DNA from 4 places in the Kosakonia cowanii JCM 10956 genome. Region 2 is predicted to be linked to each of the others. Evidence: predicted binding sites of a transcription regulator. Region 2 holds the regulator's gene; each other region holds the start of a gene.
The links. Region 2 encodes PurR, which represses purine synthesis genes. Its sites were predicted from a motif close to CANGCAAACGTTTGCNTG; they were not measured.
Positions count from the first base shown of each region.

Region 1: cvpA (colicin V production protein) is a predicted target of PurR. The motif match lies at 2,683-2,700, and genes of this name have one in related genera.
Region 3: glyA (serine hydroxymethyltransferase) is a predicted target of PurR. The motif match lies at 4,467-4,484, and genes of this name have one in related genera.
Region 4: BWI95_RS08305 (nucleobase:cation symporter-2 family protein) is a predicted target of PurR. The motif match lies at 4,597-4,614, and genes of this name have one in related genera.

Region 1 covers NZ_CP019445.1:4,466,626-4,474,240, forward strand. Annotated here, with positions in the region: gene BWI95_RS21150 (UbiX family flavin prenyltransferase) at 1-410, opposite strand, end outside; gene purF (amidophosphoribosyltransferase) at 505-2,022, opposite strand; gene cvpA (colicin V production protein) at 2,139-2,627, opposite strand; gene dedD (cell division protein DedD) at 2,848-3,549, opposite strand; gene folC (bifunctional tetrahydrofolate synthase/dihydrofolate synthase) at 3,539-4,807, opposite strand; gene accD (acetyl-CoA carboxylase, carboxyltransferase subunit beta) at 5,000-5,914, opposite strand; gene BWI95_RS21180 (DedA family protein) at 6,018-6,677, opposite strand; gene truA (tRNA pseudouridine(38-40) synthase TruA) at 6,703-7,515, opposite strand; gene BWI95_RS21190 (aspartate-semialdehyde dehydrogenase) at 7,515-7,615, opposite strand, start outside.
Region 2 covers NZ_CP019445.1:3,261,514-3,269,128, forward strand. Annotated here, with positions in the region: gene BWI95_RS15370 (riboflavin synthase) at 1-235, shown strand, start outside; gene cfa (cyclopropane fatty acyl phospholipid synthase) at 307-1,455, opposite strand; gene punC (purine nucleoside transporter PunC) at 1,753-2,949, opposite strand; partial or broken gene punR (DNA-binding transcriptional activator PunR) at 3,062-3,995, shown strand; gene purR (HTH-type transcriptional repressor PurR) at 3,992-5,017, opposite strand; gene cydH (cytochrome bd-I oxidase subunit CydH) at 5,315-5,404, shown strand; gene BWI95_RS15400 (MFS transporter) at 5,571-6,740, shown strand; gene BWI95_RS15405 (C40 family peptidase) at 6,785-7,615, opposite strand, start outside.
Region 3 covers NZ_CP019445.1:91,237-98,851, forward strand. Annotated here, with positions in the region: gene BWI95_RS00420 (DUF1007 family protein) at 1-362, opposite strand, end outside; partial or broken gene csiE (stationary phase inducible protein CsiE) at 500-1,771, shown strand; gene BWI95_RS00430 (3-phenylpropionate MFS transporter) at 1,761-2,915, opposite strand; gene glyA (serine hydroxymethyltransferase) at 3,102-4,355, opposite strand; gene hmpA (NO-inducible flavohemoprotein) at 4,672-5,862, shown strand; gene glnB (nitrogen regulatory protein P-II) at 5,900-6,238, opposite strand; gene glrR (two-component system response regulator GlrR) at 6,313-7,615, opposite strand, start outside.
Region 4 covers NZ_CP019445.1:1,787,544-1,795,158, forward strand. Annotated here, with positions in the region: gene yicI (alpha-xylosidase) at 1-1,120, shown strand, start outside; gene BWI95_RS08300 (AsmA family protein) at 1,315-3,036, opposite strand; gene BWI95_RS08305 (nucleobase:cation symporter-2 family protein) at 3,160-4,545, opposite strand; gene recG (ATP-dependent DNA helicase RecG) at 4,671-6,752, opposite strand; gene trmH (tRNA (guanosine(18)-2'-O)-methyltransferase TrmH) at 6,756-7,445, opposite strand; gene spoT (bifunctional GTP diphosphokinase/guanosine-3',5'-bis pyrophosphate 3'-pyrophosphohydrolase) at 7,450-7,615, opposite strand, start outside.

The DNA.
Region 1 (7,615 bases), 1.2 Mb from region 2:
TGGGTCATCAGACGTAAGTGGCCAAGATGCAGTGGGGTTTCACGCACGCAGAGCACCAGCGGGCGACGCTCTTTCAGCACCACGTCTGCCGCACGGGTCAGAAGCCCGTCGGTGTAGCTGTGAACAATGCCGGAGAGGGTTTTAATGGAACAGGGAAGGATCACCATGCCTGCGGTCTTGAACGAGCCAGAGGAGATATTGGCGGCGATATCGCGGGCGTCATGCACCACGTTTGCCAGCGCCTGCACATCGCGCAGGGAGTAGTCGGTTTCAAGGGAGAGAGTTTGCCGGGCGGCCTGGCTCATCACCAGATGGGTCTCTACTTCAGCGACATCGCGCAGCACCTGTAACAGGCGAACGCCATAAATTGCGCCGCTGGCGCCGGAAATGCCCACAATCAGTCGTTTCATCTGCTTATCCACCCGCTAACATAAGCGCAAACTTTGCCTGATTATAGAGGGTGTTGCAACAAGTTGCGCCCCTCATGCGAGGGGCGCGGCGGGATTAGCCTTCGTTGTGCATCTCTAAGCTTTCAACTTCGTTCTGCAACTGTACCGCTTTGGCATCGTCATTACGCAGGGAGTCGAGGTAATCAAGATACTGCTGATCGACATCTTTGGTGACGTAAATACCGTTAAACACCGAGCACTCGAACTGCTGAATGTCCGGGTTCTCTGCGCGTACGGCATCAATCAGATCGTTGAGATCCTGGAAAATCAGCCCGTCGGCGCCGATGATCTGGCGGATTTCATCCACTTCACGACCGTGGGCAATCAGCTCATTGGCGGTCGGCATATCAATGCCGTAGACATTCGGGAAGCGAATTTCCGGTGCCGCGGAAGCGAGGTAAACCTTCTTCGCCCCGGCTTCGCGCGCCATCTCGATAATCTGCTCCGAGGTGGTGCCGCGCACGATGGAGTCATCCACCAGCAGCACGTTCTTGTCGCGGAACTCGGCGCGGTTGGCATTCAGCTTGCGGCGCACCGATTTACGGCGCAGCTGCTGGCCCGGCATGATAAAGGTGCGGCCAACGTAGCGGTTTTTCACAAAACCCTGACGGTAAGGCTTATCCAGAATGCGGGCGATCTCCAGCGCGATATCGCAGGAGGTTTCCGGGATCGGGATCACCACGTCGATATCAAGATCTTCCCACTCGCGGGCGATCTTCTCGCCGAGCTTCATGCCCATATTGACGCGGGCGCTGTAGACGGAGATTTTGTCGATAAAGGAGTCCGGGCGCGCAAAGTAGACATATTCGAACAGGCACGGGTTGCTGACCGGGTTTTCCGCGCACTGGCGGCTGTAAAGCTGCCCTTTCTCGGTGATATAAACCGCTTCGCCCGGTGCGACATCACGCAGGAACTCAAAGCCCAGCGTATCGAGCGCAACGCTCTCCGATGCCACCATATATTCGGTGCGGCCATCGCCCAGTTCGCGCTTGCCCAGCACCAGCGGGCGAATGCCGTTCGGGTCGCGGAAAGCGACCATACCATGACCAATAATCATCGCCACGCAGGCGTAGGCACCGCGGATCTGGCGGTTGGTCGCGGCAATCGCGGCGAAAACGTTATCCGCTTCAAGCGGGTAATGACGGAAGTTATCCAGCTCGCTGGCGAAAATATTGAGCAGGATTTCAGAATCTGAGGTGGTGTTAATGTGGCGACGCTTCTCTTCGAACAGCTTTTTACGCAGTTCGTGCGCGTTGGTCAGGTTGCCGTTGTGCGCAAGCGTAATGCCGTACGGGGAGTTAACGTAGAAGGGTTGCGCTTCTGAAGCGCTGGAGCTGCCCGCGGTAGGGTAACGAACGTGGCCAATCCCCATATTGCCCTGCAGACGCTGCATATGGCGGGCTTCGAATACATCATTCACCATGCCATTCGCTTTACGCAGACGGAAACAGTTATTGGCATCAATGGTGATGATGCCCGCTGCATCCTGCCCACGGTGCTGCAGCACCGACAACGCGTCATAAATCGACTGGTTTACCGGCATGAAACCGGCGATACCGACAATACCGCACATACGTCTTTTCCTCGTTAAGAGCTTGGTTTACCAGGCGTAATCGTCAAAGACCTCTTGAAGAGGGACAGCGCGCGAAAACCGCCTGTTAAACCAAACTCTAAGCCACATCTCAGGGCTTAAGCCCTGGGCAAGAAACTCGACGAGCTTTGCAGATAGTCAAAGAACCACCTGATGATGAAGCTGAATTGCGGGATAAGCTGCGACTTTTGCCAGTCTTCGCTTTTCGACAGGCCTGTAAAGGTATCCAGAAAGAACAGAATGGCGGCGACGATCAGCACGCCGCGAAGCGCACCAAAGCAGATCCCCAACACCCTGTCTGTACCCGACAGGCCGGTTTTCTCCACCAGCGTACCGATAACGTAGTTAACGATAGCGCCCACAATCAACGTCGCGATAAACAGCACCGCGATGGCAATTCCATTACGTACCAGTTCCTCTTCAAAGCCCGTGAACCAGACTGACAGGTAAGTGTAGTAATGGCTGGCGACAAAGAAAGCACAACCCCATGTCACCAGCGATAACGCTTCACGAACAAAGCCGCGGATCAGGCTTACCAGACAGGAAAAACCAATCACCGCGATGATGGCGTAATCAATCCAGACCATATGTGTCCCACGATTTTACGCCCTGTCATCCAGTTCGGGGCGCATTCTAACAGAAAAAGAAAACGTTTGCGTAGGGATTTCCTTCCCGCGCGGAAATAAAAATGGCGCTGAAAAAATATTCAACGCCAGCAGAACATTGGCCTTAATGACCGCGCATTTATCTGGCTTCCCTGCCCCGTTTTACGGGCCGTTGCCAGCAAAATAGCGCAGGGTTGCGCGGTTAATTGGCGCTGTAGTTCATCACCACGCCATTGAGGCCTGACAGCTGGTTCAGCTCACCCAGCGACGCTTTGAGTTTATCGCGCGAAGCATCAGGGCCGACCAGAATGCGGGTGATTTTACCCTGAACCGGCGTAGTCGGCGATGTGTAAGCGCGATAGCCCGCCGCGCGCAGTTTACTCACCACTTCATTCACTTTATCGGCGTTTTTCAGCGCGCCCAGCTGGACCACATAGGCTTTGCCGGTCGGAGCAGGTTTCTCCTCCTGCGCTTTAGCCGGTGCCGCGTTCGCCGTCGTCGGCTGCTCGCGCGCAGGCTGCTGCGGCTGCGGCTGCGGCTGCGGCTGCGGTTTAGGCTGCGGCTTTTCAACGGGTTTTGGCTTTGGCGTCACCGACGTGGTGGTCACTTCCGGATCGGGATTGCTGTTTGCCGCAAGCCTTGAGGCATCCAGGGACGGTGCCGCGGCATCGCCAGCACGCACCTCTTCGGCAGCGCCTTCCGGCGGCTGCGCGGGCAGCGCCTGGGTTGCGGCCGGCATCATATCCGGCTCGTCACGATCGCCCGGCTTCGGCACCAGCGGGATCGCTGCGAACTCATCCTGATAATGCTTTTTCTGCCCGTCGAGCAGCCCGGGCAGAATAATCACCCCGAGCGCGACCAGTATAACGGTGCCCATTAAACGGTTCTGAAACTTACTTGCCACCGGTTCTCCCCGCTTCCATCGCTTCCATGACATGCGCCACGGTGTGGAACGAGCCACACACCAGCACGGTATCGCAGGCGTCGGCCTCCGCCATTGCCGCCTGCCAGGCCTGGGTCACGTCCGGGAATGCTTGCCCCGACGTCAGGTGCGCCAGCAGCTGCTCCGCCGTCGCGCCGCGCGGCCCCTCCAGAGGGGCACAATACCAGCTATCGACCACCGGCTCCAGACAGGCAAGCGTTCCGCTAATGTCTTTATCATGCAGCATGCCAACCACCGCCAGCACGCGGCCGCTTTTTGGCAGCGCCGCCAGCCGCCCGGCAAGATAGCCTGCGGCATGAGGATTATGCGCGACATCAAGGATCAGACGTGGTGATTCGCTCACAATCTGAAAACGACCGGGTAAAATCGCCCGTTCTATGCCGTCGCAGATCGCCTGCTCGCTTACTGCCAGTTTACTGGCGCGCAGCGCGGCCAGCGCGGTAGCCGCGTTCGGCTGCGGCACCTGCGGCAGCGGCAGATCGCTCAGCTCACCCTGCGCATCGCGAAAACGCCAGCTCTGCGCGCCAACCTCGTAGTGCCACGCCACATCGCGCTGTAACAGCTGCGCGCCTTTCTCCTGCGCCACATCAGCGATGGTGTGCGGCATATCCGGCTCGCCAACCACCGCGGGTTTACCGGCACGGAAGATGCCCGCTTTTTCACGGCCGATGCTTTCGCGATCCGGCCCGAGCCAGTCGGTATGATCGAGCGCAATGCTGGTGACCACCGCGACATCGGCATCGACCATATTGGTGGCGTCGAGACGTCCACCGAGGCCCACTTCGAGGATCACCACGTCCAGTTGCGCCTGCTTAAACAGCCACAGCGCTGACAGGGTGCTAAATTCAAAATAGCTTAAAGAGATATCGCCGCGCACGGCTTCGATCTCCGCGAAGGAAGCGGTATGCGCGCTTTCTGCCAGCTCCCCGCCCTGTACGCGCACGCGTTCGGTGTAGCGCACCAGATGCGGCGAGCTATAAACACCAACGCGATAACCGGCCGCCAGCAGGATCGACTCCAGCGTACGGCAGGTGGTGCCTTTGCCGTTGGTTCCGGCGACGGTGAAGACAAAAGGTGCGGGACGCAGCACATCAAGCCGCGCCGCCACCTGGCTTACGCGATCGAGCCCTAAATCGATAGGTTTACTGTGCAGCTGTTCCAGATAAGAGAGCCATGCGGCCAGGGGCGACGTGGCTTGCGGAGTAGAGAGAGTGTCCATGATGCCCGTTGATAGTGTGCGGTGTGAAAAGCAAAAGGGCAGTGCCTTTTGGCCCTGCCCTCATGAGTATACACATGCTCGTTTTCGCTGCTGGCGCGTGGTCACATAGCCATCCCGCTTTCCTGTGTGGAGAAAGAGCGAGCTAAGCAAGGCGCATCAACGCACCTGCAGCAGAAAGCGTGACGTGTATTATCAGGCTTCGCCTTCCTGATCCGGCTCTGGCGTCACCACCGTGCCAATATGCGTATCGTCTGCATCCGGCGCCGGCAGATTCATCATCTTCGCCAGAATACGCGCCAGCTTAAAGCGCAGCTCCGGGCGGCGAATGATCATATCGATAGCGCCTTTTTCGATCAGGAACTCACTGCGCTGGAAACCGGCAGGCAGTTTCTCGCGCACGGTCTGCTCGATAACGCGCGGGCCGGCAAAACCGATCAGCGCTTTCGGCTCAGCGATATTGAGATCGCCCAGCATCGCGAAGCTGGCAGAGACGCCGCCCATGGTCGGGTCGGTCAGCACGGAGATATACGGCAGACCGCGCTCCTGCATTTTCGCCAGCGCCGCAGAGGTTTTCGCCATCTGCATCAGCGACATCAGCGCTTCCTGCATACGCGCACCGCCGGAAGCGGAGAAGCAGATCATTGGGCAGTTATCTTCCAGTGCCTGCTCAACCGCACGCACAAAGCGCGCGCCAACTACGGAACCCATTGAACCGCCCATGAACGCGAACTCAAAGGCCGCTGCGACAACCGGCATGCCATGCAGCGTGCCCTTCATCACTACCAGCGCGTCTTTCTCGCCGGTCTCTTTCTGAGCTGTCGCCAGACGGTCTTTATACTTCTTCGAGTCGCGGAACTTCAGCACATCTTTCGGCTCAAGTTCGCTGCCCAGTTCAACCAGCGATCCTTCATCCAGCAGGCTATGCAGGCGATTACGCGCTGACATCCGCATGTGGTGATCACATTTCGGGCAGACTTCAAGGTTACGCTCCAGTTCGGCGCGGTAAAGCACCTGACCACAGCTATCGCATTTTGTCCACACGCCCTCAGGGATGCTCGCCTTACGGGTGGGGGTGATGTTGCTTTTAATTCTTTCAATCCAGCTCATTGATAACCTTTCTACATGAACCTGGTAGCCCTTGACTGGGGCACATTAAAACATAACGGTTCGCAACTTGGGATAAAAAAGTGGTCGAACCGCCAACAGGTGATTATTTTGTCTGCCGGGACGCAGCGCGGCGATGGCGGATAATCTCAAAGACCCCGGGAAGTATAGACACTACGATAATTCCGACAATCATCAGCTTGAGATTGTCCTGAATCATCGGGATGGTGCCAAAGAAGTATCCGGCGTAGGTGAAAAGTAACACCCACAACAACGCGCCCACGACATTATAGAGAGCAAAATGGCGATAGGACATATGGCCCATGCCGGCGACGAAAGGTGCAAAAGTACGCACTATCGGCACAAAACGCGCAAGGATAATCGTTTTCCCGCCATGTTTCTCATAAAACTGATGTGTTTTATCAAGATGGCTGCGACGGAAAATCTTTGAGTTGGGGTTACTGAATAACCGCTCACCGAACAGCCGCCCGATGGTGTAGTTCACCGCATCGCCCGCAATGGCGGCGATCAACATCAGCAGCACCATCATATGCACATTGAGATCGTTGGTCTCAAGCGAAGCCAGCGCGCCCGCGACAAACAGCAGCGAGTCGCCCGGCAGGAACGGCGTCACCACCAGACCCGTTTCGCAAAAGAGAATAATAAACAGGATCGCATAGACCCAGACGCCATACTGCGCCACCAGCTCAGCGAGGTGAACGTCAATGTGAAGAATGAAGTCAATCAGGAAGCGTATTAAGTCCATCTACTTATGCCTTATTAATGTGCGACTAGTCCGCCAGGAACAGCGGGCCCATTGGCGCAGCGGGTAGCGCAAAGTGGGATGGATAATCCACCGACACCAGATAGAGCCCCTCCGCTTTCGCCGTTGCTGCCGCCAGCGTTCTGTCCTTTGCCGCCAGCAGCTCTGCTATCCAGCTCTCCGGCTGGTTGTGGGCGCCTACTTCCATCAGGCTGCCGACAATATTCCTGACCATATGATGTACAAAGGCATTGGCTTTGATATCGACCACAATATAAGTGCCGTAGCGGCTGACGTTGATGTGCATCAGGTTGCGCCAGGGCGTACGCGACTGGCACTGCACGGCGCGAAACGAGGTAAAGTCGTTTTCGCCAATCAGGCACTGCGCCGCGCGGTGCATGCGTTCGGCATCCAGCGGCTGATGATAGTGCGTAACACCATGACCGAGCACCGCCGGACGCAAGCGATGATTGTAGATGACGTAGCGGTAACGGCGCGCCGTCGCGCTAAAACGCGCATGAAAATCATCGGGCACATCTTTGACCCAACGCACCGCGATGTCTTTAGGCAAATTCGCATTTACGCCCAGCGTCCACGCGGCGTCTTTGCGCAGCGCAGTCGTCTCAAAATGGACCACCTGTCCTGTCGCATGCACGCCAGCATCGGTGCGCCCGGCGCAGAAGACCGAGATCGGCTCATTGGCCACCTGTGAGAGCGCCTTTTCCAGCTTTTCCTGCACGCTGCGCACTTCCTGCTGACGCTGCCAGCCATAGTAGTGGCTGCCGTCATACTCAATTCCCAGCGCGATTTTGTAGCGCGGCGCGGTGGTTTCTTCCTGCATCAGTACAGATACTCCTGCACCAATTTCTCGGCGGTTTTCACTGCCATCAGCGCGCCGCCAAAGCGGACGTTATCAGCGACTGACCAGAACTGGATCTGCT
Region 2 (7,615 bases):
TTATAAAGGATTTATCGGCATTGACGGTATCAGCCTGACGGTCGGCGAAGTCACCGCCACGCGTTTTTGCGTGCACCTGATCCCGGAAACGCTGCAGCGCACCACGCTGAGTGCCAAAAAGCTGGGCCAGCGCGTCAATATTGAGATCGATCCGCAAACCCAGGCCGTTGTCGACACCGTCGAGCGCGTACTGGCGGCAAAAGAGGCCGCAGTTGTGGTGAATGTCGTCGAGTAACCAGGCGCCACAAACAGCAAAAAGCCGCAGCGTAAACGTTGCGGCTTTTTTGTTGGTCAAACGCAGCAGCGCTAACGCGCGACGCGCAGACCTTTCTCGACGCCGCGGCTAAATACCACCTGCCAGAGCTGAATATCGCGGGCGCGAAAGGCCCCGGCGCAGGCGTTCAGATAGTAACTGAACATGCGTTTAAAGCGCTCGGAGTAGTTGTCGGCGATCTCCGGCCACGCGGCGAGAAAGCGCCCATACCAGGCCATTAGCGTGCGGTCATAATCGGCGCCGAAGTTGTGCCAGTCCTCCATCACAAAGTGCGGCTCACTGGCGGTAGCGATGTGGCGCACCGAGGGCAGGCAGCCGTTCGGGAAGATATAGCGGTTAATCCACGGATCAACATTGTTATCGGTCTGTCTGGAGCCGATGGTGTGGAGTAAAAAGAGGCCGTCCGGCTTCAGGTTTTTGTCGACCACATCAAAGTAGGTGGCGTAGTTTTTCGGCCCGACGTGTTCAAACATGCCGACGGAGACGATGCGGTCAAACTGATCGCGCAGATCGCGATAATCCTGCAACAGAATCTCCACATCCAGCCCGGCGCAGCGCTGTTGCGCCATTTTCTGCTGCTCTGCGGAGATGGTGACGCCGACCACGCGAACGCCATAGTGCTGTGCCATAAACTGCGCCAGCCCGCCCCAGCCGCAGCCGATATCCAGCACGCGCATGCCGGGGGTTAACTGCAGTTTTTCGCAGATAAGCCGCAATTTTGCCTGCTGCGCCTCGGCAAGGGTGGTCGCTTCTTTCCAGTAGCCACAGGAGTACTGCATCGCGGGGTCGAGCATGCGGGTAAAGAGATCGTTGCCGAGATCGTAGTGCTCTTTGCCGACAATCCACGCCCGCTTTTTGCTTTGCAGGTTGAAGAGCCGGGCGGCGGCAATGCGCAGGGTATCTTTGAGATGGTGTGGAAGCTGTTTTTCCAGGCCGGCGCGCAGTACCTGGGTGAAGAATATGTCGAGCCGTTCGCACTCCCACCAGCCGTCCATATAACTTTCGCCGAGTCCGAGCGAACCGTCCTGTAAAACCCGTTTGAAAAAATCAGGATTTTTCACCTGAATATCTGCGGGTGCGGGACCGTTGATACGAATACCTGCGCGACCCAGCAGTTCGTTTGCTATGCGGAACCAGTTGTCATCCCGCACGCTCACTTCTTCTATACACGATGAACTCATACCTTCTCCATCACGAATAGTGATCAGAACTCTACAAGCGTAGACGCTGGCAGAATTTGTGAGAAATCTCACGGTTTGCACCGTAAGGCTGATATCAGACGTAGAACAGAGGAAGGGAGAGACCCTTGCCAGAAAAGGCCCTCCTTGGGGAAACGAGCACGCTCCGGTGCCCGTTACTGCATAATATTTATCGTATTTATGAGATAGCCGAGAATCAGTATAGGCCTCAATATCAGGTGATTCAACTTGTCGCTAATAGCGTGCTAATTACGCCATTAGCGACAGTCCCGTCAGCAACTACCCGCGCGCGGAGGAGGGCTCACGCACCTCATCCTGCTCTTCGTCTGCGCGATGCTGAATGCCATAACCGAGTGCCGCGAGCAGCACCATGGCAAGCATCACGCTGGTGGTGGTCAGCAGCGGGGTAATGATCAGCCACGAAACAACGAGGCTTGCGAAGAAGCAGAGCCCCAGTTGCAGGGTATTCTGCAACGCCGCCGCGCGGCCCGTCGCCTGCGGGAAGGGACGCAGCGCCCGCGCCACCACGATAGGGTAGATCGCGCCATTTGCCATCGCCATCAGGCAGAAGGGGATCAGCAGCGCAGTGAGCGAGACGCCGGGAATAAAGCCAACTGCCCAGGTCGCCAGCACGCTCAGAGCAAAGCCGCTCAGTAACCACGGCAACATGCGCGAACCCTGCCATTTTTGCAGCGCTGCGCGGCAGCCGTAACCACCAATCAGGAAAGCGAAGGTTTGTGGCACATAGCTCAGGCCAATTACCGACGGGCCATAGCCCATCTCATGCAGGATAAACGGCGAGCCGGTAAGCCAGGCAAAGAAGCTGGCGGAGCAGGCGGCGTAGATCATCACATTGCCGCGATAATCGCGGGCGCGCAGCAGATCGAGAAAGGTGAGTGCCTGCTGGTCATGCGCCACCTCTTTTACCGGCGATTTGAGGCGGAAAACCGGGATCATCAACACCACGGTGATGGCCAGCAGGGTGGCGAAAATCGCCTGCCATTCAATATGGGCCAGCAGCCAGGCGCCGAGCAGTGGGGCCAGCGCCGGGGTTAAGCCGACCAGCGGCATAATGGTGGCGAAAATACGGTTAACGCGGTGCGCCGGGTAGTGATCTGTCACCAGCGCCTGCCAGCTAACGGTGGCGGCGCAGACGCCGACGGCCTGCACAAAACGCAGCACCAGTAGCCAGGTAGCATCGCGCACCCAGAGGGTGCCAAGGCAGCCCAGGGCGAAAATAGAGAGACCAATCAGCAGAATTGGTTTGCGACCATAACGATCCGACAGCGGTCCCCACAGCAGCTGCGCCACCGCGAACCCGGCCAGGAAAAGGCTCAGCGAGGCGCTGATCACGGCGGGAGAGGTGTTTAAATCTTGCTGAATCGCGCTGAAAGCGGGCAGGTACATGTCGGTGGCTAAAAAGCCCAGCACGCTTAAGCCCGCGAGCCAGACTAAAAATCCTTTGCCAGGTTGCATTCTCATTTCTCTTTAATTGCAGGTAATCAGGGTGGGGAAGTGTAAGGAGTGCTTTCCTGGTTGTGAAACGCTAATATTTGCACATTGGTTTCAAAAATTTTGCAGGCAGAATATGTGGTCAGAATACTCCCTTGAAGTGGTGGATGCCGTAGCGCGGAATGGCAGCTTTAGCGGCGCGGCGCAGGAGTTGCACCGCGTGCCTTCTGCGGTGAGCTACACCGTACGCCAGCTGGAGGAGTGGCTGGCGGTGCCGCTGTTCGTGCGCCGCCACCGCGATGTGGAATTAACCCCCGCCGGCGTCTGGTTTTTAAAGGAGGGGCGGTCTGTTATCAAAAAAATGCTGATCACCCGCCAGCAGTGTCAGCAGATCGCCAACGGCTGGCGCGGCCAGTTGCCGATTGCCGTCGATAACATTGTAAAACGCGCCCGCACGCGGCAGATGATTGTCGATTTCTACCGTCACTTCAGCGATGTTGAACTGGTGGTCTACCAGGAGGTGTTCAACGGCGTCTGGGATGCGCTCGCCGATGGCCGTGTTGAACTGGCGATCGGTGCCACGCAGGCCATTCCCGTCGGGGGGCGCTATGCCTTTCGCGATATGGGCACTTTAAGCTGGAAGTGTGTCGTCTCGCGTCAACATCCGCTGGCACAACTCAACGGTCCGTTAAGCGATGAGACGTTGCGCAACTGGCCGTCGCTGATTCAGGAGGATACCTCCCGCTCGTTGCCGAAGCGCATTACCTGGCTGCTGGATAACCAGAAACGGGTGATGGTGCCCGACTGGGCCTCGTCGGAAGCGTGCCTGTCAGCGGGGCTCTGTGTGGGGATGGTGCCAGCCCATTTTGCCCGACCGTGGCTTGATAGCGGTGACTGGGTGGCGCTTGAACTGGAAAACCCGTTCCCGGATGCCGCCTGCTGCCTGACATGGCAACAAAACGAGGCGTCGCCTGCGCTGAACTGGCTGCTCGATTATCTGGGCGACAGTGAAACGTTGAATAAGGAGTGGCTGCGGGAGCCGGAGTAAGGCTCCCGCGGGAGGGGATTAACGGCGGTAATCGCGGAAGGGGCCATCGGCCACCGAGCGGCGCTCAACCAGGCGCGGATGCACTTCAATCGACTGCGACTGTTCACGCTTATTCACAATGCGATCGAGCAGCATGGTGAATGCCGTTTCGCCCAGCGAGTCCTTCGGCTGATGGATCGTCGTCAACGCGGGGGTAAAGAAGCGCGAGTTGCGCACGTTGTCATAGCCGATAACGGAGATATCCTGCGGCACGCGCAGCCCCATCTCATCGGCAGCGCAGAGGGCGCCCATCGCCATAATGTCGCCGCCGCAGAAGACTGCGGTGGGGCGCGAGGACTGGCCGAGGATCTGCTGCATGGCCCGGTAGCCGGACTCCGGCTCAAAGTCGCCCTGTACAATCCAGTTTTCCGGCACGTTGATCATCGCTTCGTTCATCGCCTTCATAAAGCCAGCCAGACGGCCTGCGCCGGTGTTGCGCTCCAGCGGACCCGGGATCACGCCGATGTCGCGATGGCCGCGCTCGATCAGGTAACGACCGGCCATATAGCCGCCCTGGAAGGCGTTATCGATCACTGAATCGGTGAAGTCTGCCTTCGATTCGCCCCAGTCCATCACCACCATCGGAATATGGCGATACTCTTCTAGCATGGTGAGCACGGTTTCCGGGTACTCAGAGCACATCACCAGCAGGCCATCGACACGCTTTTGCGCCATCATCGACAGATAGGCGCGCTGCTTCTCCTGGCTGTTCCAGGCGTTGCCGAGGATCAGGGTGTAACCCTTCTGGAAACACTTCTTCTCAACCGCTTCGATGATCTCGGCGAAGTAGGCCGCTTCACTGCTGGTCGCCAGCAGACCAATCGATTTGGTGTGATTCACTTTCAGGCTGCGCGCAACGGCGCTTGGCGAATAGTGCAGCTCTTTGATCGCCGCCCAGACAGCGTTGCGCGTCTCTTCGGCGACGAAACGGGTTTTGTTAATTACATGTGATACGGTTGTAGTGGAAACGTTTGCTCGTTTCGCGACATCTTTAATCGTTGCCATCAGATATTACTCCAGACCATATCGTAAGCTCCTGATAATTCGGTAGGTAAACGTTTGCCTTTAAACACCCTGAACTCATCAAAGTGAGTGCGGTACGCCGGGAAAACGACACTGGACGTCAGGAGGGGAGTCAATGGCCGGTACGCTAATAAATTTAGCGTCGAATTTTGTCTGATCTTGAGCAAAAGGGGAAGTATTAAAACCGTTCTGCTGGCAAATCACGCAAGATTTTTCCCATATTTTGTGCAAAAATGCGCAGGCTCACTTTTTGTGGGGAAATTAAATGGAGAAAAATTGATGAGCACCGATCTTAAGTATTCACTCTTCACTACCGTCATCGTTCTGAGCCTGATCGTTTTCGGCGCGCTGACCGCTGCACTGCATTGATCTGATGCGAGGGAGAGCCTTCTCCCTCGGTTCTTGCGTCCCCATTGTTACCCGTTGCGCAATAAACTTTTCTCCGTACGCTCACTTCTGTTTTTTGTGACACCTGTCATACTTTTGCCTTTCGCGACCCGGTAGAGGGTCGGCATGTCCATTTCGGAGTCAAAAGATGAAAATAAATTTCCCCCTGCTTGCCCTGGCGATAGGCGCCTTTGGGATTGGTACCACCGAGTTCTCCCCGATGGGGTTACTGCCGGTGATTGCGCAGGGTGTTGGGGTCTCGATTCCGGCGGCGGGGATGCTGATCAGCGCCTATGCCATCGGCGTTATGGTGGGCGCGCCGCTGATGACGCTGCTGCTTTCCCATCGCGGCCGTCGTAACGCGCTGATTTTCTTAATGGCGATCTTCACCGTCGGCAATGTGCTCTCTGCTATTGCGCCGGATTACGCCACCCTGATGATCGCCCGTATCATCACCAGCCTTAACCACGGCGCCTTCTTCGGCCTTGGCTCGGTGGTAGCCGCGAGCGTTGTCGCGAAAGAGAAGCAGGCCAGCGCGGTGGCGACGATGTTTATGGGGCTGACTATCGCCAATATCGGCGGTGTGCCTGCCGCCACCTGGCTTGGGGAGACGATCGGCTGGCGCATGTCGTTTATGGCAACCGCCGGGCTTGGGGTGATCTCCATGGTCTCGCTCTTCTTCTCATTACCGAAAGGCGGCGTGGGCGCGCGACCCAACGTGCGCAACGAGCTCGCGGTACTGATGCGCCCGCAGGTGCTGACGGCGCTGCTGACTACCGTGCTCGGTGCCGGTGCAATGTTCACTCTCTATACCTACATCTCACCGGTGTTGCGCACACTGACTGACGCCACGCCGGTGTTTGTCACCGCCATGCTGGTGCTGATTGGCGTGGGTTTCTCGATTGGCAATTATCTGGGTGGGAAACTGGCGGACCGCTCGGTAACCGGCACCCTGAAAGGCTTTTTACTGCTGCTGATTGTTATCATGCTGGCGATCCCGCTGCTGGCGCGCAGTGAGATTGGTGCGGCGATCGCGATGGTGGTGTGGGGCGCTGCAACATTCGCGGTGGTGCCGCCGTTGCAGATGCGCGTGATGCGTGTTGCCCATGAAGCACCGGGGCTGTCGTCATCGGTCAATATTGGTGCATTTAACCTGGGTAATGCCCTTGGCGCGGCGGCAGGTGGTGCGGTGATCTCCGGCGGTCTCGGCTACAGTTTTGTTCCGGTGATGGGGGCGATTATTGCCGGGCTGGGGCTGCTGCTGGTGCTCTTCTCCGGGCGTAATTCAGCGTCGCGCGTCTGTGCGGCGGCGGAGTAAGGCGAAGTAACACCTGCCGCGCGAGCGGCAGGTGGGAGAGGGAGTTAGCGAATGGTTTTCGGTGTCACTACGCGGCGTGCACCAACATAGTGGCGCTGCCAGTAATCTTCGCTTAATGAAGTGACCTGAATATCCTGGCCGCTGCGCGGTGACTGGATAAATTTGCCGTTGCCGACATAGACGCCAACGTGATCGGCGGTGCCGCGACCCTGAGTGCGGAAGAAGACCAGATCGCCGCTCTCCAGTTCGCGCAGGTTAACCGGCGAGGCATCACGCAGGTGATACATCTCATTGGCGGTACGCGGAATACGGAATTTCACCAGATCTTTATAGGCGTAATAGACCAGCCCGCTGCAATCAAAACCGGTTTTCGGCGAGGTACCGCCCCAGTGGTAAGGTTTGCCGAGCTGGTTCATCAGCTTCGACATCGCGGTTTTTTGCACTTTTTGCACGCGCAGTTTATGCACGTCAGCTAGCGTGCCGGCCTGGCTGCTTTTCACTTTAATACAGTGCGGCTTGTGGCCTTTGCGCGGCGTACACTTCTCAGTCCAGCTAACGGTTGTAGTTTTCAGTGAGCTGGATGCTTTACGACGCGAGGGAGTTTTAGCGGTTTTCTGCGGGGTAGCGCTGTTTTTCTTTTTTATCGTTTTGGTCGATGTTTTGTTTTTTGCGGTTTTTTTACTTCTGACTTTTTCTGCTGGAGTGCCACTGCTTTTCTTTGCTGTTTTTGTAGAACTGTTTTTTTTCTTACGTTCGGATGCTTTCGCCAGATGTGTTTTTTGCACGGCCGAGGCTGGCGCTTGTTCAGAAGCGCTCGCTAATGGCGTGAAAGACAATGTGGTGAACAACAAAGCACAGAGCGTGATTGAAGCTTT
Region 3 (7,615 bases), 1.5 Mb from region 2:
AAGGTCAGCACCGCCTGGTGCGCCTCACGCGAGAGGCCATACTCGCTCGGGCGGTTGAGGAACTTCACCTTCTGCCCGTTATGCCACACTTCGGTGAAGTAGTGCTGGCCGAGCACGTTTGCCATCACCTCCGCCGCCAGCTTTTTCCAGATCTCTTCGCCAGGCTTTGCATTACCGGCGTCATAGAGCAGGTCTGCGGAGGTGATCTCATCCATCGTCCAGCGCATTTTCAGGCCGGTAAACTGACCGTTTTCGCTAACCAGTTGCGTCTTCATCACGATAAAGCTGTGCGGGTGCGCCATAAGAGAAAACGATAAAAGCGCGAGAAAAAGCCCCAATACCCACTGTTTAACTAATTGCATCTCTTCCTCACGTGAAAAATTCTGTGATGCTCCCCGGCATTCCTGGTCGAAAATGCGGCGGCTGCGCTGTCGCTCAAGATACCTTTAACTACGCTTATCAAATAGCCCTTTTTCCAACCCTAACTGGACCCTGACAGATGACCATGACGCTGACCCCACCATCTGTGCTCTCCAGCCCGCAGCGTCGCTGCCAGGTGCTACTGCTGCTTGCCCTGCCGGGACAAGGTATCACCATGAAAAACATCAGCGCCATTAATGGCGTGGATGATACCGTAGCCCTGCAGGATATCGCGGAGACGCAAAGCGAGATCCAACTTTACCACCGGCTTTCCATCGTTCCCTACGGTGATGGCGGTTACCGCATCGAAGGCACGCCGCTCGATCAGCGCCTGTGCCTGCTCCACTGGCTGCGCCGCGCCCTGCGCCTCTGCCCGGAATTTATTACTGAACACTTTACGCCCGCTTTAAAAACGGCGCTTAAACAGCAGGGCATTGCGCGCACACTCTATGACGATATTAATCTGCATGCGTTGATCAACCTCTGCTCGCGCCGCCTTAAACGCTCGTTTGAGTGTCGCGATCGCCAGTTTTTGGGTCTCTATTTGCAGTACTGCCTGTTGCAGCATCATAGCGGCCACTCGCCGGAATTTAACCCGGTTCAGCAGGCGTGGGCGCAGATGCGCGCCGAGTATCTGGTGGCGCAGGATATTGTCCGCCACTGGCAGCGTCGCGTTGCCGCTACGGCTCATGAGAATGAGCACCTCTTTTTAACCCTGCTGTTTATGCTGGTGCGTACACCCGATCCCAGCCAGGACGATCATCAGCAGGATCACCGCCTGCGCCTGGCCATCAGCCAGATGATTGCCCACTTCCACCAGCTCTCCGGCATGTATTTCAGCGACGAGCAGGGGCTGACCAATCAGCTCTATATCCACCTTGCCCAGGCGCTGGATCGCAGTTTGTTTGGCATTGGTATCGATAACGCATTGCCGGCGGAAATTAATCAGCTCTACCCGCGCCTGATGCGCACCACGCGCACGGCGTTAGAGGGGCTGGAGACGGAGTATGGGCTGCGCTTTAGCGATGAGGAAGCGGGTCTGGTGGCGGTGATTTTCGGTGCCTGGCTGATGCAGGAGAGCGATCTGCATGAGAAGCAGCTGGTGCTGATTACCGGCGACGATAGCGCCAGAGAGCAGGAGATTGAGCAGCAGCTGCGCGAGTTAACGCTGCTACCGCTCACCATTCGTTACTTGCCGCTGGAGAGCTTCCGCGAAGAGGGTGCGCCAAAAGATGTGACGCTTATCATCACCCCTTACACCACGCCGCTGCCGCTCTTCTCTGCACCGCTGATCCACACCGACGGGCTGCTGAGCGACCAGCAGCAGGAGCATATTCGCATTATGCTTGAGGGCTCCCCTTCTGCGCGGCGACCGTTGGACGCAGGACCAGCGCTGGCAGTGCCAGCAACGCCATAATAAAGAACAGCCCCTGATGCAGATGTTCGAAGAGGAAACCAGCGATCATCGTCATCAGGGCAATACTTCCGCCCATCGCCACGGCGGAGTAGACCGCCTGTAACCGGATCACCTCACTGCCCTGCCGGGCGGAGATATAACGCATGGCCGCCAGGTGACACACCGTGAAGGTGCCGCAGTGCAGGATCTGCGCGACAACCAGCCACGGCAGCGCAATGGTCCAGCCCATCAGACTCCAGCGAACCAGACCGCACACCGCCGAGAGCAGCAGCAGATCGCGCGCGCTGAAGCGGCGGAACAGACGGTTGCTGAGCGTAAAAATCACCACTTCCGCCACCACGCCCAGTGACCACAAATAGCCCACCGTTGAGGCGGAGTAGCCCACCGACTGCCAGTAAATCGCGCTGAAGCCGTAATATGCGGCGTGCGCGCCCTGTAACAACGAAACGCAGGCGAGAAAGCGCCAGTTCTGCACAATCAAGGTGCGCCAGGCGGGCCAGCCTGCACCCTCCTGCTGGCGGTTTTCACCCTGTGGCATAATCGACGGGCGCAGCAGCATGCCGAGCAGCATTGAGGCGGTACCGATCGACAGCATCACCAGAATCGCCCGGTAGTCGTAAAGGCTTACCAGTTTGCCGGTCAGCGCCGAGCCAATCACAAAGGCGATCGATCCCCACACCCTGACGCGGCCATAATCCATCGGAAACTGTTTTTGCCACGTGCCCGCCAGCGCATCTGTCAGCGGCACCAGCGGCGAGAAGAAGAGGTTAAAGCCGACAATCACCACCGCCAGCCAGGCGACATGGCTTCCGGCGTAAAAGGCCATCGCAAAGATAAGCGTAGCCAGCGCCAGCACGCGCAGGGCGGTGATTAATCGGGAGGGGTCGCTTACGCGCGGGGCAATCAACAGGCTACCGAGAAAACGGGCGACGAGACCGGCGCCAAGCAGCATACCGATGATTTCGGGGGTTAACCCGACGCCTTTGAGCCAGACGCCCCAGAAGGGTAAGAAGATGCCGTAACTGAAAAAGTAGGTGAAATAAGCGAGCGCCAGCCAGCGCGTTGACTGCAGAACCATGATTTCCTCCTGAATCGAAGCGTTAGTCTGGCGGCAAACGCCAGGCCTGGCAAGCAACAATCAGGTAACAAATTTGCCTAAGCGCAGGTTTTGCAACATTAAAACGCGCCGGGCGGAATGCAGCACTGGCGAGCAGGCAAAAAAAAGCCCGCTTCACAGGAAGCGGGCTTGTTTGATTTTGGAAACTTATGCGTAAACCGGGAAACGGGCGCAGATATCCAGCACTTTCTGTTTGGTGCGCTCGATTACCGCTTCGTCATTGATGCTGTCCAGCACGTCACACATCCAGCCTGCCAGCTCTTTGACTTCCGCTTCTTTGAAGCCGCGACGGGTCACAGCCGGCGTACCGACGCGGATACCGGAGGTCACAAACGGGCTCTTCGGATCGTTCGGCACGCTGTTTTTGTTAACCGTGATGTTGGCACGGCCCAGCGCGGCGTCCGCTTCTTTACCGGTCAGGTTTTTATCAACCAGATCCAGCAGGAACAGGTGGTTATCGGTACCGCCAGAAACGACGTTGTAGCCGCGCGCAAGGAACACTTCCACCATCGCTTTGGCGTTTTTCGCAACCTGCTGCTGGTAGGTTTTGAACTCCGGCTCCATCGCCTCTTTCAGCGCCACCGCTTTACCGGCGATAACGTGCATCAGCGGGCCGCCCTGGCCGCCAGGGAAGACGGCAGAGTTCAGTTTTTTGTACAGCTCTTCGCTGCCGCCCTTCGCCAGGATCAGGCCGCCGCGCGGACCCGCCAGGGTTTTGTGGGTGGTGGTGGTAACAACGTGAGCATGCGGAACCGGGTTCGGGTAGACGCCTGCGGCAATCAGACCGGCAACGTGTGCCATATCGACAAACAGGTACGCGCCGATGCTGTCAGCGATTTCGCGCATTTTGGCCCAGTCAACCACGCCGGAGTAAGCAGAGAAGCCGCCGATGATCATTTTCGGCTTATGTTTTTGCGCCTGCTCATTGAGTTCGTTGTAATCAATGTGGCCCGTTTCATCGATGCCGTAAGGGACGATGTTGTAGAGTTTGCCGGAGAAGTTAACCGGGGAGCCGTGAGTCAGGTGGCCGCCGTGCGCCAGGTTCATACCGAGAACGGTATCGCCCGGCTCCAGCAGCGTGGTGTAGACGGCGAAGTTAGCCTGTGAGCCAGAGTGCGGCTGAACGTTGGCGTAATCGGCGCCAAACAGCTCTTTCGCGCGGTCAATCGCCAGCTGTTCAACGATATCGACATATTCACAGCCGCCGTAGTAACGCTTGCCAGGGTAACCCTCGGCATATTTGTTCGTCAGCTGAGATCCCTGCGCCTGCATAACGCGCGGGCTGGTGTAGTTTTCGGAGGCGATCAGTTCAATGTGCTCTTCCTGACGTACTTTCTCCTGCTCCATAGCCTGCCACAATTCGGCATCATAATCGGCAATGTTCATTTCACGCTTTAACATCCGCATCTCCTGACTCAGCTAACAAAACAACTCTCAATGAGGGCCCGAATTCGGGAACGGCTGACAGTATAACTGATTAAAATTCTGAGAACAGGTCTTGACAAAGGTTTTTGCGCAAACGATTGGCTGCCCGTCACACAAGGCTTTGAGCAATAACGGGCTTCGGTCGGGAAAGGGATTTCTTTTCAGCTTTGTGATGCAACTTCTTCATGTTAGATAACCCCTCTTTCATTGCGCCCTTTACAATCTTAGGCTGGCGGTTATAAGATGCATATAAAATACAACTTTAAAAATGCACGTTTAGAAGGAAGCCATCATGCTCGACGCTCAGACCATCGCCACCGTTAAATCCACCCTCCCGTTGCTCGCCGCTACCGGCCCGAAACTGACCGCTCACTTCTACGATCGGATGTTTCAGCACAACCCCGAGTTGAAAGAGATCTTCAACATGAGCAACCAGCGCAATGGCGATCAGCGTGAAGCGCTGTTCAATGCCATTGCCGCCTACGCCGCAAATATCGACAATCTCCCCGCCCTGCTGCCAGCGGTGGAAAAAATCGCCCAGAAGCACACCAGCTTCCAGATCCAACCGCAGCAATATGACATTGTCGGCGAACATCTGCTGGCGACTATTGATGAGATGTTCCAGCCGGGGCAAGAGGTGCTGGACGCGTGGGGCAAAGCTTACGGCGTGCTGGCGGGTGTATTTATCAATCGTGAAGCGGAGATTTACCGCGAGCACGCCGATAAAAAGGGCGGCTGGGAGGGGACGCGCGCGTTCCGCCTGGTAGAGAGAGTGCAGCGCAGCGCGCTGATCACCAGTTTTGAGTTTGAGCCGGTCGACGGCCAGCCGATCGCCGATTACCGGCCGGGTCAGTACCTTGCCGTGTGGCTGAAGCCGGAAGGGTTTCCCCATCAGGAGATCCGCCAGTACTCTCTCACCCGCGAGCCGAACGGCAAAAGCTACCGAATTGCGGTGAAGCGTGAAGCGGGCGGCCAGGTCTCAAACTGGCTGCACGATAAAGCGAAGCCTGGAGATGTTGTTTATCTTGCCGCACCGGCCGGTGATTTCTTCCTCGATGTCAGCCCGCAAACGCCGGTATCGCTCATCTCCGCAGGCGTGGGTCAGACGCCGATGCTGGCGATGCTGCACCATCTAACCTACAGACATCACCGCGCGCAGGTTAACTGGTTCCATGCGGCGGAAAACGGCGAGGTGCATGCCTTTACCGATGAGGTAAGCGAACTGGGCGCGAACCTGCCGCACTTTTATCAACATGTCTGGTATCGTCAGCCAAACGCGGCGGATGAGCAGGCCGGGTTGTTTAACAGCACCGGGCTGATGGCGCTTACGGAGATGAAAGATCGAGTGAGTGACGGGGAAATGCAGTTTTATCTCTGCGGGCCGGTGGCGTTTATGCAGTTTGCGGCACAACAGCTGGTGACGCTTGGCGTTGAGCGCGATCGCATTCACTATGAGTGCTTCGGCCCGCACAAGGTGCTGTAAGCAGGATGCCCTCACCGTGCGCGGTGAGGGCGAAAGATCAGATGGCGGCGTCGTCTTCTTCGCCGGTACGAATACGCACTACGCGCGCAACGTCAAAGACGAAGATTTTGCCGTCGCCGATTTTACCGGTCTGCGCGGTACGGATAATGGTATCGACGCAGGTATCGACAATGTCGTCGCCCACCACGATCTCAATCTTCACCTTCGGCAGAAAATCCACCATATACTCTGCGCCACGGTAGAGTTCGGTGTGGCCTTTCTGGCGACCAAAACCCTTCACTTCCGTTACCGTCATCCCGGTGATGCCGACTTCAGCCAGCGCTTCACGCACATCATCCAGTTTGAAAGGTTTAATAATCGCATCAATCTTTTTCATGGTCGTTCCTTACACGCTCTTGCCAGTCTGCTGCATCGTAATCGGTTGCTCACAGTACCATAATCATTTCGCCTTTACTCTTTAAAGTCATTGGCATCCAGTTCATGGCGGGAGAGGAGTTTGTAAAACTCGGTGCGGTTGCGCCCCGCCATCCGCGCGGCGTGCGTCACGTTGCCTTTGGTGATTTGCAGCAGCTTGCGCAGGTAGTTGAGTTCAAACTGGTTACGCGCTTCGACAAAGGTCGGCAGCGCGGTGTTCTCCCCTTCCAGCGCCTGCTCGACCAGCGCGTCGCTGATCACCGGCGACGAGGTGAGCGCCACGCACTGCTCAATCACGTTCACCAGTTGGCGCACGTTACCGGGCCAGCTGGCGGTCATTAACCGCTTCATCGCATCGGTGGAAAAGGCGCGCACAAACGGCTTATGGCGGTCCGCAGACTGGCGCAGCAGGTGGTTGGCAAGCAGCGGAATATCCTCCGCGCGCTCCGCCAGCGCCGGGATCTTCAGGCTGACCACGTTCAGACGATAGTAGAGATCTTCACGAAACTCGCCGCGCGCCATCGCTTTTGGCAGATCGCGGTGCGTCGCTGAAATAATGCGCACATTGATATCGATATCGCGGTTGCTGCCGAGCGGGCGCACCTTGCGCTCCTGTAACACGCGCAGCAGTTTGACCTGTAACGGGATCGGCATATCGCCAATCTCATCAAGAAACAGCGTCCCGCCCTCTGCCGCCTGGAACAGCCCTTCCCGGCTGCTTACCGCGCCGGTAAAAGCCCCACGCGCGTGACCGAAGAGTTCCGATTCCAGCAGCTGCTCCGGCAGCGCGCCGCAGTTGATGGCGATAAAGGCGTTTTTACTGCGCGGGCTGGCGTTGTGGATCGCCTGCGCCAGCACCTCTTTACCGGTGCCGCTCTGGCCGTTAATCAGCACGCTGACGTCGGACTGCGCCACCATCCGCGCCTGTTCAAGCAGGCGCAACATCAGTGGGCTGCGGGTGACAATGGTTTCACGCCACTGATCGTCGCTGGCGGAGCCGCTGTGCTCCAGCGCATCATCGATTGCCTTGTAGAGCGCGTCTTTATCCACCGGCTTGGTGAGAAAGCTGAAGACGCCCTGCTGCGTGGCGGCAACGGCATCGGGGATCGAGCCGTGCGCGGTGAGAATAATTACCGGCATGCCCGGCTGCAGGCGCTGGATCTCGGCGAAGAGCTGCATGCCATCCATCTCATCCATGCGCAGGTCGCTTATCACCAGATCGACCTTCTCACGCGCGAGAATGCGTAACCCCTCCTGCCCGCTTTCGGCGGTAACAATGCTGTAGCCTTCGCTGGTCAGGCGCAGCCCGAGCAGCTTCAGCAGGCCCGGATCGTCATCC
Region 4 (7,615 bases), 1.5 Mb from region 2:
TAAGCTCAACACGCTGGTGGCCATGGGCGTCGACTGTTTTAAAACCGATTTCGGCGAGCGCATCCCAACGGATGTGGTATGGCACAACGGTGCCTGCCCGCAAAAAATGCATAACCACTACGCCTATATTTACAACGAGATGGTGTGGAACGTGCTGAAAGATAAGGTGGGTGAGCAAGAGGCGGTGCTGTTTGCCCGCTCGGCCTCCGTCGGCGCGCAACAGTTTCCGGTGCACTGGGGCGGCGACTGTTATGCCACCTATGAATCGATGGCGGAAAGCCTGCGCGGCGGGTTATCCATTGGTCTTTCCGGCTTTGGTTTCTGGAGCCATGATATCGGTGGCTTCGAGAATACCGCGCCTGCGCATGTCTATAAGCGCTGGTGTGCGTTCGGCTTACTCTCCAGCCACAGCCGCCTGCATGGCAGCAAATCCTATCGGGTGCCGTGGGCTTACGATGACGAGTCCTGCGATGTGGTGCGCTTTTTCACGCAGCTGAAATGCCGCCTGATGCCCTATCTCTACCGGCAGGCGGTAGCTGCAAACGAATCGGGTGTACCGATGATGCGCGCAATGATGCTGGCTTTCCCGGACGATCCGGCCTGCGATTACCTTGACCGCCAGTATATGCTCGGCGACGTTCTGCTGGTCGCGCCGGTGTTCAGTGAAGCGGGTGAGGTGCAGTTTTACCTGCCGGAAGGGCGCTGGACGCACCTGTGGCATAACGACCTCCTCGACGGCAGCCGTTGGCACAAACAGCAGCATGGCTTTATGAGCCTGCCGGTCTACGTTCGCGACAATACGCTGCTGGCGCTGGGCGATAACGATCGGCGACCCGATTACGCATGGCATCAGGGCACCGCGTTCCAGCTCTTTCAACTCGACGATGGGCGCGAAGCCGTGTGTGAGGTGCCGGATAGCCGCGGCGAGAGCGTTTTCCGTTTATCAGCCAAACGTGAAGGCGCTGTGATTACCGTGCGGGCTGATGGCGAAGGCAAAAACTGGACGCTATGCCTGCGCAATATTATGCAGATAACCCATCTGCAGGGGGCGACGGCGAACAGGAGTGAAACCGGTTTGGTCATTACCCCGCAGGGCACCGAAGTTTATATCACCCTCTAAGCGCAGATTGCCCGGTGGCGCTACCGCTTACCGGGCCTGCAAAAAGCGAAGGTCAAACGTAGAAACGTAGGCCGGATAAGCGCAGCGCCATCCGGCAATGGTGCAGGAGCTGCCCGGTGATGCTAACGCTTACCGGGCCTACAAAGGGAAAGTCAAACGTAGGCCGGATAAGCGTAGCGCCATCCGGCACGGTTTTACGGCGTCGCCTGCGGCGCGGCGGCTGGCGCAACGGCACCCGCGCTGCTCACCGTGCCGCTGTGCATGCTCTGCTTAATCTGCTGTTTTTGCGCGTTCACCGCCTGTAACTCGCCGTTGACGGAGGGTTTTAACGGTGCCTCGGCGCGCACCTGGCCGCTGGCGGTTAACTGTAAATTACCTTCGCCATCAATCGGCAATGCGGGCCAGCCCCACGCCTGCAATACATTGACCGGCACACCGCGCCCGTTGAGGCTGACATTGACGCTGCGGTCCGGCGTTTGCGCAACCACCGCTCTTGCTTCCAGCAGCCCCTGACCGGTAAAGGCGCTAAGCTCGGTGATATTGACCGTGTTGCTATTGGCATTGAGCGCCAGCGACGGACGGCGGACATCGACGCGGTTAAAGGTGCCTGCGGCAGCGTTCAGCTTCGCATTCCCACTCCAGACACCCCATTTCCGTTCGCGCACCAGCTGCAAATTGTTGCCATACCCATCCAGCGCGGTGAGCTGCCACGGGAACGTCGGATCGATATCAATCACCAGGTTGCGGCTGGCGCTGAATTTTTTCAGCACCAGGCTATTTAGCCATGGGGGCAGATCCTCCATCCACAGCTGTTTCCAGTTCGCCGGCAGCGTGTACTCCAGGCCGGCAAACGCCGCATCGTCCAGCACTAGTGCTTTGCCTGTGCGGTACCAGTTACCGGAGGTGCGCACCATGCCGTTTTCCCAGCGGGAGGTGAACTGCTGCAGCGCGATGCCCTGCGGGGAGAAGCTGGCATTCAGAATCGGGTCGAAAAAGTGCAGCGAACCGTAGATAAACTCGCTGGCATTCATCGACAGTTTGCCCTCTTCGCTCTCCCAGTCGCCCTTCTTGAAAGTCAGGTTGCGCAGGCTAAGATCGAGGTCAGTCACTGCCCACTCTGGCCCCTGCAAGGTGGCGTCGGTCACTTCCACACGGCCGATTTTCAGCGAAGGTAGGGTGGTGAGCGGGGCAAAGAAATCCTGCAGCGACTTATCGCTTTGCAGACGAATATCGTTAAGACGCAGATTATTCACCACCCAACTGCCATCGGCGCTGCGCTTTGCATCACCCGTGAGCGAGCCGCGCGCCATATCGGCACCGATAGTGGTTAAGGTCACCACATCTTTATCAATGCTGCCCTGAATCAGCACGTTACTGGCGGGAACGCCATTTAACGTCAGCGAACCGGCGCTCATCTGCAACTGTGCTTTACTGCCGATCACATTACCTGCGGCTGGCTGCCAGGGTGAGATACCGCCGGTAACGCGCTGCGCGCTTAACTCCCAGCCAGTTGCCGGGCTGTTAAAAGCCATGTTGCGCAGTTGCAGGCGATCGGCCTGGAAAGGTAGCGGCGCGGCGGTGGGGGAGAGGTTAAGCGTACCGTCCTGTAGCAGAATGGTGTCGGCATGCAGCGGGTCAGTGAGTTGCCGGCTGCTGAGGCCGATATCGACCATTTTCGCCACCAGCGTTGCTGGCTGGCCTTTGCGGCCGAAACTGACGCCTTTTAATACCAGATGAGAAGGGGAAGAGAAGCGGTGGTCAACGGAATCGAACGTGAGGTGATAATCGCTGTTGTCGCTGATCCACTGGCTCGCTTGCGTTGCGCCCCAGCGAGTTTGCAGCAGGAAGTAGGCCGCCAGCAGCAGCACAAACAGGATAATAACGACCGCTAACAGCAGCTTCCCAAGAAATTTCATCATCTTCCTCCCTCACGTGACCGTAAGGGAGTTATGCACGAATTGTGCGCGATGCTCAAGGGAGGAATGATGAAAGGAAATTGCGGCGGCAGCAGAGGATGCTCTGTTGCCGCGCGAGGTAATTTACTCTTTTTCCGGTGGGAAAATCAGGTTCAGGACGATAGCGGTGATCCCGCCTGCTGCGATGCCGGAGGAGAGCAGGTTTTTCAGCCAGTCCGGCGCAAATTGCAGGATCTGCGGCTGCTGCGACACGCCTAAACCTACCGCCAGCGACAGCGCGATAATCAGGATCGCGCGGCGGTTGAGCGGTTCGCGGGAGACGATGCGCACGCCGGAGGCGGCAATAGTGCCGAACATCACCAGCGTGGCGCCGCCGAGTACCGGCTCCGGTAACTGCTGCACAAACGCGCTTACCGCCGGGAAGAGGCCGAGCACCATCAGCATCACCGCGATAAAGAAGCCGATATAACGGCTGGCGACGCCGGTCAGCTGGATCACGCCGTTATTCTGACCAAAGCAGGAGTTGGGAAAGGTATTGAACACCGCAGAGACAAAGGAGTTAAGACCATTCGCCAGCACGCCACCCTTCAGCCGCTTCATATAGAGCGGGCCGGTAACAGGCTGTTCAGAGACATCGGAAGTGGCAGTGATATCGCCGATGGTCTCCAGGGAGGTGATCATAAAGACCAGCATCAGCGGCAGCAGCAGGCTCCAGTCAATGCTCAGGCCGTAATAGAGCGGCGTCGGCACCATAAAGGTACTCTCCGGCGCGTTGTACTCCGGCAACATGCCCATAAACATCGCCAGCACATAGCCGACCGCCATCGCGATCACCAGTGAGGCAATGCGCAGATAGGGGTTGCGCTGGCGGTTAAGCAGGATAATCAGCCCGAGCACCACGCCTGCCAGCAGCAGGTTTTTCGGCGCGCCAAAGGTATGGTTGCCCATGGCCGCGAAGCCGCCACCGACGGAGGTCAGCCCAACCTGAATCAGTGACAGGCCGATAATCATCACCACTACGCCGGAAACCAGCGGGGTGATAATGCGGCGCGCCAGCGGCAGAATACGCGAGATAATCATCTCGGTGCAGCTTGCCAGCATCAAGGTGCCAAACAGCGCTGCCATCATCGTCGGCACATCGGCACCGCCGGTTTTCAGCGCCGTGCCGCCCATAATCAGCGGTGCCACGAAGTTAAAGCTGGTGCCCTGGATTGAGAGCAGCCCGGAGCCGACCGGGCCCCAGGCTTTAATTTGAATCAGTGACGCGACGCCGGAAGCGAAGAGCGACATGCTGAGAATATGTTGAGTGTCCTGAGCCGGTAAACCCAGCGCCTGGCAGATCAGCAGCGCGGGCGTGATCACGCCAACGAACATTGCCAGCAGGTGTTGCAGCGCAGCAAACAGCGTTTGCGGCAGCGGGGGACGATCTTCAAGGCGGTAGATCAATTCGCTGGGTTGAGTCTGCGCAACCGGTTGCGCATTTTCCGACTCGATGGTGTTTACGGACATCTCAAGCTATCCCCTGATGGAAAAGCGCTGATTTTATCGGACTGAATGGTAAAAGCAAACGGTTGCTTCGGCTGGAAGCATACTTTTCTAAGGGAGGTTGATCTCACACCATCAGGTTCTAAAAATCAGGCGTTGGAGTAGCGTTCGGTTTCTGGCATCCAGCGGTCAATCAGCGCTTCTGCCAGCTGCGGGTAACGTTCGTGAATATGGCGCGCAACGCGCTGAACTTCGGGGATCATTGCCTGGTCGCGCAGCAGATCGGCAACTTTGAATTCGGCATTGCCCGTCTGGCGGGTGCCCAGCAGTTCGCCCGGGCCGCGGATCTCGAGATCTTTTTGCGCAATCACAAAGCCGTCGTTGCTGTCGCGCAGCACCTGCAGGCGCTTTTGCGCGGTTTTCGACAGCGGGGATTTGTAGAGCAGCACACAGTGTGAGGCCACCGCGCCACGTCCGACGCGCCCGCGTAGCTGGTGGAGTTGCGCAAGACCAAGGCGTTCAGGGTTCTCAATAATCATCAGGCTGGAGTTCGGTACATCCACGCCAACCTCAATGACTGTAGTGGCGACCAGCAGATGAAGCTCGCCCTGTTTAAAGGCCTGCATCACTGCCTGTTTCTCGGTCGGCTTCATGCGGCCATGCACCAGCCCGACGTTCAGCTCCGGCAGAGCCAGCTTTAACTCTTCCCATGTCGCTTCCGCGGCCTGGGCTTCCAGCAGATCCGACTCTTCAATCAGCGTGCAGACCCAGTAGGCCTGGCGACCTTCGCCGGTGCAGGCGCTGCGGACGCGATCGATAATCTCGCTGCGACGCGTATCGGGAATGGCAACCGTGGTCACCGGCGTACGGCCCGGCGGCAGTTCATCAATCACCGAAGTATCGAGATCGGCATAGGCCGTCATCGCCAGCGTTCGCGGGATTGGCGTGGCGGTCATAATTAGCTGATGGGGATGAAAGCCCTGCTGCTGCCCCTTTTCCCATAGCGCCAGCCGCTGGTGGACACCAAAGCGGTGCTGCTCATCAATGATCACCAGTGCCAGGCCGTTAAACTGCACCTGCTCCTGGAAAATAGCGTGGGTGCCGACGATCATCTGCACCTGCCCGCTGGCAATCGCCTCTTGCTGCGCCAGGCGGGCTTTGCCTTTCTGCTTGCCCGCCAGCCAGCCAACTTCGATACCGAGCGGCGCGAACCACGCGCGGAAGTTATTGGCGTGCTGCTCTGCCAGCAATTCGGTGGGCGCCATCATCGCCACCTGCTTGCCATTGGCGATGGCGCGCAGGGCGGCAAGCGCGGCCACCAGCGTTTTACCGGAGCCAACGTCGCCCTGGACCAGACGCATCATCGGCATATCCAGCGCCATGTCGCGTTCAATTTCCGCCACCACCCGCGCCTGTGCGCCGGTTGGTTTAAAGGGCAGGGAGGCGAGCAGTTGCTCTTTTAACGTATCGTTAGCGGCGAGCGACTGCGCATGATAACGCTGCGCACCGGCGCGCAGCGCCAGCATGCTCAGGTTATGAGCCAGTAGCTCTTCGAGAATGAGTCGGCGCTGAGCGGGATGCTGCCCGCTCTCCAGTTCGCTTAATTGTAGCGAAGGCGGCGGGCGATGCAGCGTATGCAGTGCTTCTGGTAGGCTCATCAAACCCTGCGCCAGCTCGGGCGGCAGCAGTTCGCTGATGGCGCAGGTTGCCAGCAGCTCCAGCGCTTGATCGGTTAATTTGCGCAGCGTGGCCTGCTTAACGCCTTCGGTCGTTGGGTAGACCGGCGTCAGCGTCTCCTGAAGCTCCGGAGTGCTGAGGTCGCCCTGCACCTTATACTCCGGGTGGATCATCTCCGCGCCATACTTTCCCCGTTTCGCTTCGCCATAAGCCAGCACGCGGCGGCCAACCGCAAGGCTGTTTTTCATCGCTGCGTTGAAGTTGAAAAAGCGCATGGTCAGCATGCCGGAGCCGTCGCTAATCTGGCAGGTCATCATCCGGCGACCGCCGAAAGTGACGTTACAGTTCAGCACTTCGCCCTCCACCGTGGCGTAAATGCCCGGCAGCAGGTCAGCAATGGGGTAGAGTTGGGTTCGATCTTCGTAACGCAGGGGAAGGTGTAACAGCAGATCCTGAACGGTGTGCAGGCCAATTTTCGCCAGCTTGCTGCTCTGCGCCGCGCCAACGCCGGTCAATGAACTCAGTGGCACCGCATCGAGCAGCTTCCCTTTCATCGGTTACCTCGAAGCCTGCATGGTAGCCCACCACGTCGGGTCGGCTTCAATCTGCCCCTCATTATTCACATGAGGGTAAGGCAGGCCTTTTTGTTTCGCGACGCGGGCGAGCACAGGGTAGCCGCCTTCGAACAGCAGGCGCTGCTGCTCGGCGTCCGGCAACATGCTATTTTCACGCTTATACATACCGGCGTTTTGCCGCTGGCGCTGCGCTTCGTAGAGGATGAGCGCGGAGGCAACGGAGACATTGAGCGACTGCACCATGCCTGTCATCGGAATGATGATATCCCGATCCGCGAGATCCAGCGCTTGCTGGGTGATCCCGGTTTTCTCCTGACCCATCAAAATACAGGTCGGACGGGTATAGTCGATCTCACGGAAGTCGACGGCTTTGTCTGACAGATGGGTAGCCAGGATCTGCATGCCGCGCTGCTTGAGCACGCCGACGGCGTCTTCAATGGTACGGTGAGTTTTAACATCCACCCAGCTGTTGCTGCCCGCGGCGGAAGAGGCCATGGTTCGCATGCGGTTCCCCGGCCAGACAGCGTGCACTTCATGCACGCCGACGGCATCCGCAGTACGGATAATGGCAGAGACGTTATGAGGTTTGTGGACCTGCTCCATGCAGACCGTCAGATCCGGCTGACGCCTGGCGAGCATCTCGCGGATTCGCGCATAACGCTGAGCATTCATACAATCAGTTTCGGTTACGGGTGACTTTAATCACATCCGGCATCACGCGGATTTTACGCATGATATTCGCCAGATGAACGCGATCGCGCGCCGTCAGGCGGATGAACGCGCTATAAACGCGGCCATCTTTCTCTTCCGTATTCAGGCTCTGAATATTGGAAGCGGCGGTG